DNA from 3 places in the Pseudomonas sp. A34-9 genome. Region 3 is predicted to be linked to each of the others. Evidence: predicted binding sites of a transcription regulator. Region 3 holds the regulator's gene; each other region holds the start of a gene.

Region 1 (4,636 bases), 1.4 Mb from region 3:
GGTGCGTCAGCAGACTCCAGTGCAGACCGGTCTGGCCGCTGGCGAGCATGTCGATCAGGGTCACGGTGAGAAACACCGCCATCGGGTCGTTGCTGCCGGATTCGATTTCCAGGCTGGCAGTTACCCGCTCGTTCAGGCCTTTGCCGCCGAGCAGCGAGAACACCGCCGCAGCGTCCGTTGAGCCGACGATTGCGCCGATCAGCAGACCTTGAATCAGATTGAGGTCAAACAGCCATGCGGCCGCCATGCCGGTCAACCCGGTGGTGATCAACACCCCGACCGTGGCCAGCGATAACGCCGGCCATAGCGCCACGCGGAAACTCGACACCCGCGTGCGCAAGCCACCGTCGAGGAGGATCACTGCCAGTGCGAGGTTGCCGACCAGATAGGCCGTCGGGTAGTTATCGAAAATGATCCCGCCGCCATCGACCCCGGCGGCCATGCCGACCGCAAGAATAATGACCAGAATCGGAATGCCGAGACGGGAAGAGAGTGAGCTGACGAGAATGCTTGCGCCTACCAGCAACGCGCCGATCAAGAACAGGCTGTTGATGGTCGTCGCATTCAAAGGCAGTACTCCAGAAGCGTAAAGACGGGCACAAACTGACCATGCAGTCTGCGTGCCAGCGATTCTAACCTGTTGAAATGTGATGCTGTCAAAAAGCTTTTGCCGAACCCTGCCAGATCGTTCCCACGCTCTGTGTGGGAATGCCTCAATGGACGCTCTGCGTCCGCTTTGGGACGCGGAGCGTCCCGGGCTGCATTCCCACGCAGAGCGTGGGAACGATCAAATTGATCGAGGTGTTTGTGCGAGGTACGCCGACCTGAACGTCCGGAGTCGAACTCAGGTTTGAAAAGCACAGCGATCTGCTCCCTTTCCCCCCTCGCCCCCTTGGGGGAGAGGGCTGGGGTGAGGGGGGGCTTTTGATCTTAAAGGCTAAAGCGCCCAACCATGTTGTTCAGGTCCAGCGCCAATCGCGACAGCTCGTTACTCGCCGCACTGGTCTGATTCGCGCCGGTCGCCGATTGCACCGACAAATCACGAATATTCACCAGATTGCGATCCACTTCCCGCGCCACCTGCGCCTGCTCTTCGGCGGCGCTGGCGATCACCAGGTTGCGCTCGTTGATCTCGACGATGGCGGTGTTGATGGTGTCCAGCGACATGCCGGCACCACGGGCGATGTTCAGGGTCGACTCGGCACGTTCGGTACTGTTGCGCATCGAGTCCACGGCGTGTTCGGTGCCGCTCTGAATGCTGCCGATCATCCGCTCGATTTCGCTGGTCGACTGCTGAGTGCGATGCGCCAGGGCGCGCACTTCGTCCGCCACCACGGCAAAACCACGGCCAGCCTCACCGGCACGCGCCGCTTCAATCGCCGCGTTCAGTGCCAGCAGGTTGGTTTGATCGGCCAGACCACGGATCACGTCCAGCACCTTGCCGATGTCGCGGGATTCATTGGCCAGATCACCGATCAGACTCGCAGTGCTCTGCACATCGGCGCTCATGCGTTCGATGGCGCTGACGGTTTCCTGCACCAGATCACGACCGTCACCGGCCGAGGTGGTGGCGTTCTTCGAGGCTTCCGAAGTGCTCACCGCGTTGCGCGCGACTTCTTCCACAGCGCTGGTCATCTCGTTGACGGCAGTGGCCGCCTGTTCGATTTCGTTGTTCTGCTGAGTCAGGCCGCGCGCGCTTTCGTCGGTCACGCTGTTCAGTTCTTCCGCTGCCGAAGCCAACTGGGTGGCGGAGCCGGAAATACGCTGCAGGGTGTCGCGCAGCTTCGCTTGCATCTTCGCCATGGCCGAGAGCAGGCGCCCGGCTTCATCGGTGCCGTCAACATGGATCGGCTGAGTCAGGTTGCCCTCGGCAATGGTTTCCGCAGCGTCCAGTGCTTTGGAAATCGGCTTGGTGATGCTGACGGTCAGCAGCCAGGCGAAGAGAAGCGTCAGCCCGGTGGCGATCACCAACAACGTGACCACGAGGTTGAAAGACATCGAAAACTGATCGCTCGCGCCTTTATCCGTCTCGGCGATTTGTTGGGTGTTGATCTCCAGCAGGCGCGCCAGGGCTGTGTTCACCGCTTCCGAGTTGCTCAGCAAGTCCGAGTTGAGCATCTGCCGCAGTTCATCGATCTGATTGTTGCGCGACAGGGCTTTCATCCGGTCTTCGAGTTGACGGTACTGACCCAGGAGCTGCACGTACTGGTCATAGGCCGCACGCTCTTGCGGGCCATCGATCAGGGGTTCGTAGGCACGCTGGGCATCGGCGATCTGCCGATTGCGCAACTCGAACAGCTCGATGGTTTTTTGCTGCACGTCTGGTTCGCGGTTGATCAGCAAGCGGTACGACAGCACCCGCAGGCGCAGCGTCAGTTGAGTGAATTCATCGAGGGCCTTGATCGACGGCACGCTTTGAGTCGCGATGTCTTCGCCCGCTGCGCGGATTTTGCTCATCTGATTCAGCGCAAACACGCCGAGAATCAGCATCAGGCCGCCGATCAGGGCAAAGCCGGTAAACGCCCGTGGGGCGATGTTCATATTGCGAAGGGACATGGGGCGGATACCAAGAGAGGGCCGCATCCATGCGGGCGGAGACTGCTGTATGGATGACTTATCGGTCATACGACTAAAGTCTTGAGGCGGTGTGCGTATTTGTCGCAGAGGGTCCTGGGCGACGAAGTGCAGGAACCAGATCGGCAGATCACAGTCTTTTAAACTCGCGAGAAAGCTCGCCCGCCAGGAAAATCAAGGCCTTGCGCCGGTTAAACCCTGGCATCCGTGGTGACTTTTCTTTATCGTACGCGCCCTTTGAAAAACGCTTGGAAGATCAAAATGTTGGAAGCATCCCTCAGCCAATTGGAACAGCTCGTCAGCGACCTGGTGCAACAGAACCAGAGCCTTGCGCAAACCAACCAGACCCTGTCCACGGAACTGGCCCAGGCCAAGGATGAAAACGAAAGCCTGCAACTGAGCTTGATGGAACAGGAAGAAAAGCACGGCGCCACCGCAGCCCGCATTCAAGCCCTGGTTGATCGCGTCAACGCAGGTCCGGTCAGCGCATGAACCACCACACAGCAGGGGTAAAAGTCGTCTCCATTCTCGGGGAGGACTATTCGATCAAGGCACCGGCCGGGGAAGAACAGACCCTGCTGGACGCGGCAATGATGCTCAAGGCCGCTTTGGACGACACCAAAAGGAAATACCCGACGCTGATCGGCGACCGCCTGCTGGTGCTGGCGGCAATGAATCTCTGCTCGCAGCAGATTGAAATGAAGAAGAAGCACAAAGAAGAACTCGACCGTTACCAAGAGCAAGTCAGCGCCACGGTCGACACCATCGCCAAGACCATTAACCAGGGTTGATGGGGTTGCGCACAACCAAAGAATAGATTGTCGATTGGGTTGTATACAATCGGCACGGCTGTTGCATTGTTTCGGCCACTTATTCTTTGGGGGTGCTCCATGCAGTTGTGGCGACGCAGTATTCAATGGCAGCTGATTCTCAGCATGGGCACCGCCCTGCTGGTCAGCATTCTGATTGTGGTTGGCATTTATACCCTGGTGGTCAACCGCCTCGCCCAGAGCTATCTGGTCGAGCAAGCACTGCCGTCGAGCATCGAAGCGACGCGCAACGATATCGAACGGATCCTCATCCAGCCTTTGACTGCCGCGAAAGACATCGCCAGTAACACCATGGTCCGCGACTGGCTCGCCTCGGGTGAAGACAGCAGCAAAACCGCAGGCTTCGCGCAGTATCTGGAAGGCATCCGCGCCGAACACAAGGCCTTCACCGCTTTGATTATCGGCACTGAATCCAATCACTACATTACTGAAAAAGGCCTGGATCGCACCCTCAGTCGATCCAAACCGGCCGATGCATGGTTCTATTCCTTTCTCGACAGCGACCAGCCGCGCACCCTGAATATCGATAACGACGGCGCCACCGGAGAGTTGGCGCTGTTCATTGATTTGAAGGTCGAGCAGGCCGGCAAGGTGGTGGGTGTTGCCGGGCTGGGACTGAGCATGAAAGAACTGTCAGAGCTGATCCACAATTTCAGCTTTGGTGAGCGTGGCAAGGTCTATCTCGTGCGTTCCGACGGTTTGATCCAGGTGCATCCCGAAGCGCAGTTCAGTGGCAAACGCACCTTGGGCGAGCAGATTGGCGCCGACGCCGCGCAAGCGGTCATGGGTCAAAAAGTTGCCACTAATCGTTCATTTCAACGCGACGGCGAAGACTTTCTGGCTTTCAGCCTGCCCCTGCGCGATTTGGGCTGGACGTTGGTGGCCGAAGTGCCGCAGTCGCAGATCTACGCCGAAGCCCGCAAAGCGATGTGGATGAGCGGCGGTATCGGTCTGGCGGTGGCGCTGGTGTGCCTGGCACTGGTGGTGTGGCTGGCCCAAGGATTGGTGCGCCCGATTCGTCAGGTAACAGCGGCGCTGGTAGCGATTGGTAGCGGCGGTGGAGATTTGACCCATCGGTTAGATTCCAGCCGCGCCGATGAGCTGGGCGACCTCGCCCGGGGCTTCAACCGTTTCCTCGACAGTCAGCGCGGGATGATCGGCGAAGTGCTGAACACCAGCGAGCGTCTGCGCACGGCGGTAGGGCAGGTGGCGAAAGTGGTGGAGAACACCGC
Region 2 (4,636 bases), 1.5 Mb from region 3:
AGATCAGGTTGAAATCGCGAATCGCGCCACCGAGCAGTGTGCAGGACACCTGACTTTCGCCGCTGAAAGCAAACGGGTCGAGCGGTAACAATGGCCGAGTATCGTCACCGTCCACACACAGGGTCATGCCGTCGCCCTGCAACACGGTGATCACCCGCTGGTATCCGGCGAAGGTTGAAAAACCGCCCGACTCGGCGATGTCGGCAATCGACAGACGCCAGCCAAAACCATCCAGACCGGCACCCGCATCACGGGTGATTTCCTCGGTGCTGCCGCCGCCGTTTTTCCACGGCATGCGCGGATAACCTTCAGCGCGTAAAACCTTCACTTCACTGCTCATTTATGAAAGCGTCCTTCCAGACGATGACGAGAACCGGGATGGATCAGACGAGCAGCGGTCACCGGCTGACGCCCCGACCACGTGCGGCGACGAATCAGCAAGCAAGGCTCGCCCTTTTCAATCTGCAGCAACTTGCACTCGGACGATTCGGCGAGGATTGCTTCAACCACGTGCTCGCCTTCAGTCAGCGGCGCGACCTGGTTGAGATAGGCGTAAGGCGTCTGCAGAGTGAAGTCCTGCTTGAGGTATTCCGGGGCGACCAGCGCGTTGACGAAACGGTCTTCTATTTGCACCGGAATGTCGTTTTCGTAATGCACGATCAGCGAGTGGAACACCTTCTGCCCTTCGCGCATGTCCAGCGCCAGCGCACGTTCGGAACCGGCGGCCTCTTCTTCGAGGGTGATCACCTGGCAGGTGTGGCGATGGCCACGGGAGGCAATTTCGTCGGCGATGTTATGCACTTCGAACAGCGCCGATTGGCTCTTCGGTTCGGCGACAAACGTGCCGACACCTTGCATGCGCACCAACAGACCGTCAGCGGTCATCTCGCGCAAGGCGCGGTTGATGGTCATGCGGCTGAAACCGAGTTGGTTGACCAGCTCGCTCTCGGACGGCACGCGGTAGTGCGGCGGCCAGTTTCCGCTGTCGATCTGCTGAGTGATCATCTGTTTGACGCGGGCGTACAAGGGCGCCGGACTGTCGCCCATGTTCGCGGCCAACGGGGAGACTGGAGGCGGAGTCGGCACGGTTGATCCCTGTTCTTTGGATGAAAGTGGCTAGCTTGCCGGAGTTTACCGGGCAGGCAAACGTCTGTATATGTATATACAAATAACACACGATGGGGTGCTGAACCATGTCCGCCTTCTTTGCCGAACGCGCGCTGCTGCCTAACGGATGGGCCAACAATGTACGTCTTGAGGTCAGCGCCGAGGGCGTGCTGACCCGAATCCAGGCCGATTCCATCGCAGATGGCGCTGAACGGCTACGCGGCCCGCTGCTGCCGGGCATGCCCAATTTGCACTCCCATGCCTTCCAGCGAGCGATGGCAGGTCTGGCTGAAGTGGCCGGCAATCCGAACGACAGTTTCTGGACGTGGCGCGATCTGATGTATCGGCTCGTCGGAAAAATCAGCCCGGATCAGCTCGGCGTCATTGCCCGTCAGCTGTACATCGAAATGCTCAAGGCCGGTTACACCTCGGTCGCTGAATTTCACTACGTGCACCACGACAACAATGGTCAGCCCTACGCCGATCCGGCTGAACTGGCGTTGCGCATCAGTCAGGCCGCGAGCGACAGCGGCATCGGTCTGACCCTGCTGCCAGTGCTCTACAGCCACTCCGGTTTTGGCGGCCAGACGCCCAACGATGGCCAGCGTCGCTTTATCAACAGCACCGAAAACTACCTGAATCTGCAGTCACGCTTGCAGCCAATGTTGGCGCAGCAAAAGGCGCAATCACTGGGCCTGTGCTTCCACTCGTTGCGCGCGGTGACCCCGCAGCAGATCAGCGAAGTCTTGGCGGCCAGCGACAAACAATGCCCGATTCACATCCACATCGCCGAACAGCAAAAAGAAGTCGACGACTGCCTGAGCTGGAGCGGTCGGCGGCCGCTGCAATGGCTATACGAAAATGCCGAGGTCGATCAGCGCTGGTGCCTGGTCCACGCCACCCACGCCAACCCGGAAGAAGTCACGTTGATGGCCAAGAGTCGCGCCATCGCCGGCCTGTGCCTGACCACTGAAGCGAACCTTGGCGACGGGATTTTCCCGGCGGTGGATTTCCTCGCACAGGGCGGGCGCATGGGCATCGGTTCCGACAGCCATGTCTCGCTCAGCGTGGTGGAAGAATTGCGTTGGCTGGAATACGGTCAGCGTCTGCGCGATCAGCGACGTAACCGTTTGTATGGCGCGGATCAGCCGATGGTTGGCCGCACGCTGTACGACGCGGCGCTGGACGGTGGCGCTCAGGCGTTGGGGCAGCCGATTGGTGCGCTGGAAGTCGGCAAGCGGGCCGACTGGATTGTGCTCGATGGCAACGATCCGTATCTGGCGACAGCCAGCGGTGACGGGATTTTGAATCGCTGGCTATTTGCCGGTGGCGATCGTCAGGTGCGCGATGTGCTGGTCAATGGCCAGTGGGTGGTGCGCGATGGGCGGCATACGGGAGAAGAAGAAAGCAATCGCGCCTTCACCCAAGTCCTGCGCGAACTTCTGGGCTGACGCATAACCAATGTGGGAGCGAGCCTGCTCGCGAAAGCGGTGTATCAGCCAACATTTTCGTTAACTGACACGCCCTCTTCGCGAGCAGGCTCGCTCCCACATTTCGATTTTGCGGCGATGTTTAATTCGAAGTCTTGGCCATCTGCCGATCCGACGCCCGCCAGATCAATCGCGTGGTGTCATAGCCCTGCTGACGCGCCTTGCTCAGCAGCTCTTCACGCACCACACCGTTAACGGTCGGCGTGCGCGACAGCAACCACATGTACTTGCGACTCGGGTCGCCGACGATGGCGGTCTTGTAGTCATCGCTGACGTACAGCACCCAGTATTCGCCTTTCGCCACACCCGGAATCAGGCGTGAGAACCAGGTATCGAATTCGACCCAAAGCTTATCGGTCTTGCCCGGTACCTGTGGATAAGCCGTGCCCTTGACCTCTTCCCACTGCCACTGCGGTGTCAGGCAGCGATTGAGCACCGCGACATTGCCATCAGGCTTGAGGGTGTAATGGGCTTCGGACTGCGCGCAATTGCGCTGGAAGTACATCGGCAAGCGTGCCAGCTCGTACCAGGTGCCCTGATAACGCTTGAGATTGACGCTGTTGACAGTTTTCGGCGCCAACGGGTCGACGCCGGAAGTGGCGCAGCCGGCCAGTACCAGGCCGGCAAAAAGGATCAGCAATAACCGCTTCATTTTTCTTCTCCGTGGGCGCGAAGCCCCGGTTTACTTCAGGCCTTGGCCGGAAAACATCAGCACTTTGTCACCGGCGTACTGCACGCTGATAAAGCTGTTCTTGTCGCCCCAGGTGCAACTGGACATGCCGAGCGCGCCCGAGCAATCAGTCGGTTTGCCGAGCAGGGTTTCGACTTCGGCCTTGGCCATACCGGCCGAGAGCTTCGAATAGTTTTCCTGATTGACCTTGCTGCATGCGGCCAGCAGCACGCAAAACGTCAGAAGGGCGATAGATCGCAGCGACATGGTGTAACTCCTGGAACGAGGGGGGATGGCATGGTGCCAACCAGAAGCTTAGAAGAGAAAACCCTCATCTGGTTCCGTGGCCGGACGGCTATTTATTAGCCCGCCCGTCCGGCTTTTGTCGATAAATCAGACACTTTGTAGGGCTATTGAGCATTTCGTCGCATTTCACAAAACACGCCTAATCTTTGGCGCGCCGCGGTCGAAATAAGAGCAGCGCAAAGCCCCCGAGTGTGGCAAATTGCCGCCCTTTCTTGACCAGCCCCTTCGCGGTAGCTCATTCGATGACCAGAAACATGAAATTCAGCCACAAGATTTTGTTGGCTGCCGCCCTCGTGGTGGCCGTTGCGTTCGCCTGTTTCATTTTGTTCAACGACTATCGACAGCGCGAAGCCCTGAGCAGCAGCACCGAAGCCTCGATGCAGGAACTGGGCAGCCTGACCACCAGCAACATCCAGACCTGGCTGGAGAGCCGCATTCAATTGCTGCAATCGCTGTCGCAGCAAGTGGCGGTCGACGGCAACGCGCCAGCCAGCCTGAAACGCATCATCGACCTGCCCGCCTACACCGGCAATTTCCAGCTCAGCTACTTCGGTGGCGCCGACGGCGTGATGTTCTCGGTGCCGGCCGGCAACCGCGCACCGGATTACGATCCACGCGCACGCGGCTGGTACAAGGCGGCCAACAGCGCGCAGCAGACCATCGTCACCGAACCGTACATCGCCGCCTCCTCGGGCAAACTGGTGATCACCGTCGCCACCCCGGTGCAGCGTCAGGGCCAGATGCTCGGCGTTGCCGGCGCCGACATCGACCTGACCAGCGTCAGCGCGATCATCAACTCGCTGAACTTCGGCGGCCATGGCCACGCGTTCATCGTCAGTGCCGACGGCAAGATCCTGATCCACCCGGACAGCAAACTGGTACTCAAGACCCTCGCCGAGGCCTACCCGAACGGCGCGCCGAAAGTCAGCCCGGGCCTGAAAGAAGTCGAGTTCAACGGCAAGACGCAGTTGATCTCCTTCACCCACGTCAACGGTGTACCATCGGCCGACTGGTACGTGGCGCTGGTGCTCGATAAAGACACTGCGTTCTCGATGCTCAGCGA
Region 3 (4,636 bases):
TTGCCGGTCGCGTACCTGACCGATGGCCCACGGATTCCGGATGATCTGCATCTGCCGCGCCGTCATCAACTGGTCAGCCGCGCCGTCAGCGTGCAAATGCAGGAAGAACCCAGCGAAGAAGCCATGGCTGACATGTTCGCTGATATCTATCACAGCCCGACCAAGCAGGTAGGCTGAGGTATTCATGAACAGTTTTTGTACCTACATCGATGGTCTGCCATGCATTGTTCCGGTTGTGAACGCGCAGCCAGTAATGTGGCCTCCGTCTATGCAAGACAAGGTAAAGAAATAACATGGGCAGCATGCATCCCGTACAGGTGATCGCGGTGACCGGCGGCAAAGGTGGCGTCGGCAAGACTAATGTGTCAGTGAACTTGTCGCTGGCGCTGGCAGAGCTTGGCCGTCGGGTCATGCTGCTGGACGCCGACCTGGGCCTGGCGAATGTCGACGTATTGTTGGGTCTGACCCCTAAACGCACGCTGGCCGACGTCATCGAAGGCCGGTGCGAATTGCGTGACGTGCTGTTGCAAGGCCCGGGTGGCATTCGCATCGTCCCGGCCGCGTCCGGCACGCAGAGCATGGTCCACCTGAGCCCGGCGCAACACGCCGGCCTGATTCAGGCCTTCAGCGACATCGGCGACAATCTCGACGTGCTGGTGATCGACACCGCTGCGGGTATTGGTGACTCGGTAGTCAGTTTCGTACGCGCCGCGCAAGAAGTGTTGCTGGTGGTCTGCGATGAGCCGACCTCGATCACTGACGCGTATGCGCTGATCAAACTGCTCAACCGCGACTACGGCATGAACCGCTTCCGCGTGCTGGCCAACATGGCGCAGAGCCCGCAGGAAGGGCGCAACCTGTTCGCCAAGTTGACCAAGGTCACGGATCGCTTCCTTGACGTGGCCCTACAATACGTCGGCGCCGTGCCTTACGACGAAAGCGTGCGCAAAGCGGTGCAGAAGCAGCGTGCGGTGTACGAAGCCTTCCCGCGTTTCAAGTGCGCGCTGGCGTTCAAGGCGATCGCGCAGAAGGTCGACACCTGGCCGCTGCCCGCCAACCCGCGTGGCCACCTTGAATTTTTTGTCGAGCGCCTCGTGCAGCAAACGGCAGGGCCCGTGCTATGACCGCAAGCGGTATGAACTACTACAAGAAGTCGGCACGTGACGCGCAGTACGAACTGATCGAGCGTTACGCGCCACTGGTCAAACGCATTGCTTATCACTTGCTGGCACGCTTGCCGGCGAGTGTGCAGGTCGAAGACCTGATCCAGGCCGGGATGATCGGCCTGCTCGAAGTCTCGACCAAATACGACGCCAGCAAAGGCGCCAGTTTCGAAACGTACGCGGGCATACGAATCCGCGGCGCGATGCTCGACGAAGTGCGCAAAGGGGATTGGGCGCCACGCTCGGTTCACCGCAATACCCGTATGGTCAGCGACGCGATTCGCTCAATTGAAGCTAAAACCGGCCGTGATGCTAAAGATCACGAGGTTGCGGCCGAACTCCAATTGAGTCTCGACGATTACTACGGGATTTTGAATGACACCTTGGGCAGCCGCCTGTTCAGTTTCGACGACCTGTTGCAGGACGGCGAACACGAAGGGCTGCACGAGGATGGCGCCAGTGCTCATATGGAGCCGTCACGCGATCTGGAAGATGAACGTTTCCAGGCAGCGCTGGCGGACGCGATTGCCAATTTGCCGGAGCGTGAGCGACTGGTGTTGGCGCTGTACTACGACGAAGAGCTGAACCTCAAGGAGATCGGTGAAGTCCTTGGCGTCAGTGAATCGCGGGTCAGCCAGTTACACAGCCAGTGCGCGGCCCGTTTGCGGGGGCGTTTGGGGGAGTGGCGAGCGCGCTGAAGGCAGTGTGGGGACACTGCGAACGAGGCTGGTGCGGTGATGAACGGCACCGGTCTTGCTCTGTTGTGCTCCAGACAGTCTTCGAGTGCTGCGCCGATTGATTGAAGTGGCGCGTCCAGGTGCTGGGCGCGTTTAAGACTGCTTGGAGGTCGAATTGAACAAAGACATGAAAATCCTCATCGTTGATGACTTCTCAACGATGCGGCGGATCATCAAGAACCTGCTGCGCGATCTTGGGTTCACCAACACCGTCGAGGCTGACGATGGCGTGACTGCCATTCCAGTGCTCAACAGCGGAAGCATCGACTTTCTGGTAACGGACTGGAACATGCCGGGCATGACCGGTATCGACCTGCTGCGCCACGTACGTGCCGATGAAAAACTCAAGCACCTGCCCGTACTGATGGTGACTGCAGAAGCCAAGCGCGAGCAGATCATCGAAGCCGCTCAGGCCGGTGTAAACGGCTACGTAGTCAAACCTTTCACGGCTCAGGCGTTGAAAGACAAAATCGAGAAGATTTTCGAACGCATCGGCTGATGAACGCGCGGGGGAGCTATGGAGCATAACGAATCTTCACAGGGCGATTTCGAGTCGACCCTGAAAAAACACGCGGTCGAACTGGTCGAAAGCCTTGAAAAAGGCAGGTTCGGCGACGCTGTGCAACTGATCCATGAGCTCAATCAGACCCGTGACCGTGGCCTGTATCAGGAAGTCGGCAAGCTCACACGTGAACTGCACAGTGCGATCGTCAATTTCCAGATCGACCCGAACATGCCGCAGGCCGAGGAAGTGTCGCAAATCACCGACGCCACCGAACGCCTGGGCTATGTGGTCAAGCTGACAGAGGCCGCGGCCAACCGCACCATGGATCTGGTGGAAAGCGCCACCCCGGTAGTCAATGGTCTGGCTGACGAAGCCCAGACCTTGAGCGCCGATTGGTCTCGCTTCATGCGTCGCGAGGTCGGGGCTGAAGAGTTCCGCGAGCTGGCGCGCCGGGTCGACGGTTTTCTGTCACGCAGCAGCACGGACAACCGTGCGGTGTCGAGCAATCTCAACGACATCCTGCTGGCCCAGGATTACCAGGACCTGACCGGTCAGGTGATCAAGCGTGTGACCCAACTGGTCACCGAAGTCGAAAGCAATTTGCTCAAACTCGTCCTCATGGCCAGTCAGGTGGACCGCTTTGCGGGCATCGAACATGACCGTGCCGCGATGCTTGCAGAAAAAGATCCACAAAAACATCTCTCGCAGGGTGAAGGTCCGCAGATTCATGCCGATAAACGAGAAGACGTTGTGTCCGGTCAGGACGATGTGGACGATTTGTTATCCAGCCTCGGGTTCTAGAGTTTTGGAATTTTAGGTTTTTTGGGTTTTTAGACCTGTAGGAGCACCCCATTAATGAGCTTCGGCGCCGATGAAGAGATCCTTCAGGATTTCCTGGTTGAGGCCGGCGAGATTCTTGAGCAACTGTCCGAACAACTGGTCGAGCTGGAAAGCCGCCCGGATGACGCAGATCTGCTCAACGCAATTTTTCGCGGTTTCCACACTGTAAAAGGGGGCGCCGGCTTCCTTCAGCTCAACGAGCTGGTGGAGTGCTGTCACATCGCCGAAAACGTGTTCGACATCCTGCGTAAGGGTGAGCGTCGCGTTGATGCAGAACTGATGGACGTGGTGCTCGAAGCACTGGATGCGGTGAACAGCATGTTCACTGAGGTTCGTGAGCGTGCACCGATCACCGCTGCCACCCCGGAACTGCTGGCCGCCCTGGCGCGCCTGGCCGAACCGCAAGCGGCGGACGAAGCCCCGGCTTCACCAGTGGCCGAGATGATCGAAGAACTGGTCGTCGAAGGCGACTCGTCGGGCGACATCACCGATAACGAATTCGAACAACTGCTGGACTCGCTGAACGCCGTCAAGGCTGAAGCTGAAGCTCCGGCCGCTGCTGCTCCTGCGCAAACGGCCGCTGAAGCCGCGAGCGATGAAATCACTGATGCCGAGTTCGAGTCATTGCTCGATCAGTTGCACGGAAAGGGCCAGTTCGCGGTGGACGCGATTGCGCCAGTTGCGGCAACCCCTGCGGCACCGGCCAAGGGCGACAGCTCCGACATCACCGACGACGAATTCGAAGCGCTGCTCGATCAGTTGCATGGCAAGGGCAACTTCGCCGTGGATGCGCTGGAGTCGGCGATTGCTTCGGCGCCTGCGCCAGCTGCACCGGCCGCCGCCGCTGCCGGCAGCGACCTGATCAGCGATCACGAATTCGAATCGCTGCTCGACGAATTGCACGGCAAAGGCAAGTTCTCCGAAGTCGGTGCTGCGACTGCCGGCTCCGCGTCGACTGTCGCCACACCGGCTGCCAAGGCACCGGCCGCTGCGGCAGCGCCCAAACCTGCCGCCAAGCCTGAGCCAAAAGCCGAAGCGCCAAAACCGGCTGCCGCCGCGGCACCGGCTCCGGCCCGTGCCGCCGCTGCACCGCCACCGGAAAAACCGGCGAGCGAAGCGGAAACCACCGTGCGTGTCGACACGGCACGTCTCGACGAAATCATGAACATGGTCGGCGAGTTGGTGCTGGTACGTAACCGTCTGGTGCGCCTGGGCCTGAACAGCGGCGATGAAGCCATGCAAAAGGCCGTGTCGAACCTCGACGTGGTCACGGCTGACTTGCAGACCGCCGTAATGAAGACGCGGATGCAGCCGATCAAGAAGGTCTTCGGGCGCTTCCCGCGTCTGGTTCGTGACCTCGCGCGTCAGCTCAAGAAAGAGATCAACCTGGA

The links. Region 3 encodes FliA, which starts transcription of late flagellar genes. Its sites were predicted from a motif close to CTAAAGTTTNNNNNNNNNNNGCCGNTAA; they were not measured.
Region 1: a site for FliA is predicted at 2,615-2,642, ahead of P3G59_RS02315 (methyl-accepting chemotaxis protein). Genes of this name have one in related genera too.
Region 2: a site for FliA is predicted at 3,713-3,740, ahead of P3G59_RS01860 (methyl-accepting chemotaxis protein). Genes of this name have one in related genera too.

Annotation. Positions count from the first base shown of each region.
Region 1 covers NZ_CP119967.1:525,525-530,160, forward strand. The annotation lists gene P3G59_RS02310 (potassium/proton antiporter) at 1-568, opposite strand, end outside; gene P3G59_RS02315 (methyl-accepting chemotaxis protein) at 931-2,556, opposite strand; gene P3G59_RS02320 (hypothetical protein) at 2,836-3,066, shown strand; gene P3G59_RS02325 (cell division protein ZapA) at 3,063-3,365, shown strand; gene P3G59_RS02330 (methyl-accepting chemotaxis protein) at 3,465-4,636, shown strand, end outside.
Region 2 covers NZ_CP119967.1:423,588-428,223, reverse strand. The annotation lists gene P3G59_RS01885 (HutD family protein) at 1-340, opposite strand, end outside; gene hutC (histidine utilization repressor) at 337-1,047, opposite strand; gene P3G59_RS01875 (formimidoylglutamate deiminase) at 1,194-2,558, shown strand; gene P3G59_RS01870 (lipocalin family protein) at 2,680-3,249, opposite strand; gene P3G59_RS01865 (hypothetical protein) at 3,280-3,534, opposite strand; gene P3G59_RS01860 (methyl-accepting chemotaxis protein) at 3,816-4,636, shown strand, end outside.
Region 3 covers NZ_CP119967.1:1,896,819-1,901,454, forward strand. The annotation lists gene flhF (flagellar biosynthesis protein FlhF) at 1-177, shown strand, start outside; gene fleN (flagellar synthesis regulator FleN) at 294-1,124, shown strand; gene fliA (RNA polymerase sigma factor FliA) at 1,121-1,861, shown strand; gene P3G59_RS08475 (chemotaxis response regulator CheY) at 2,028-2,399, shown strand; gene P3G59_RS08480 (protein phosphatase CheZ) at 2,418-3,206, shown strand; gene P3G59_RS08485 (chemotaxis protein CheA) at 3,261-4,636, shown strand, end outside.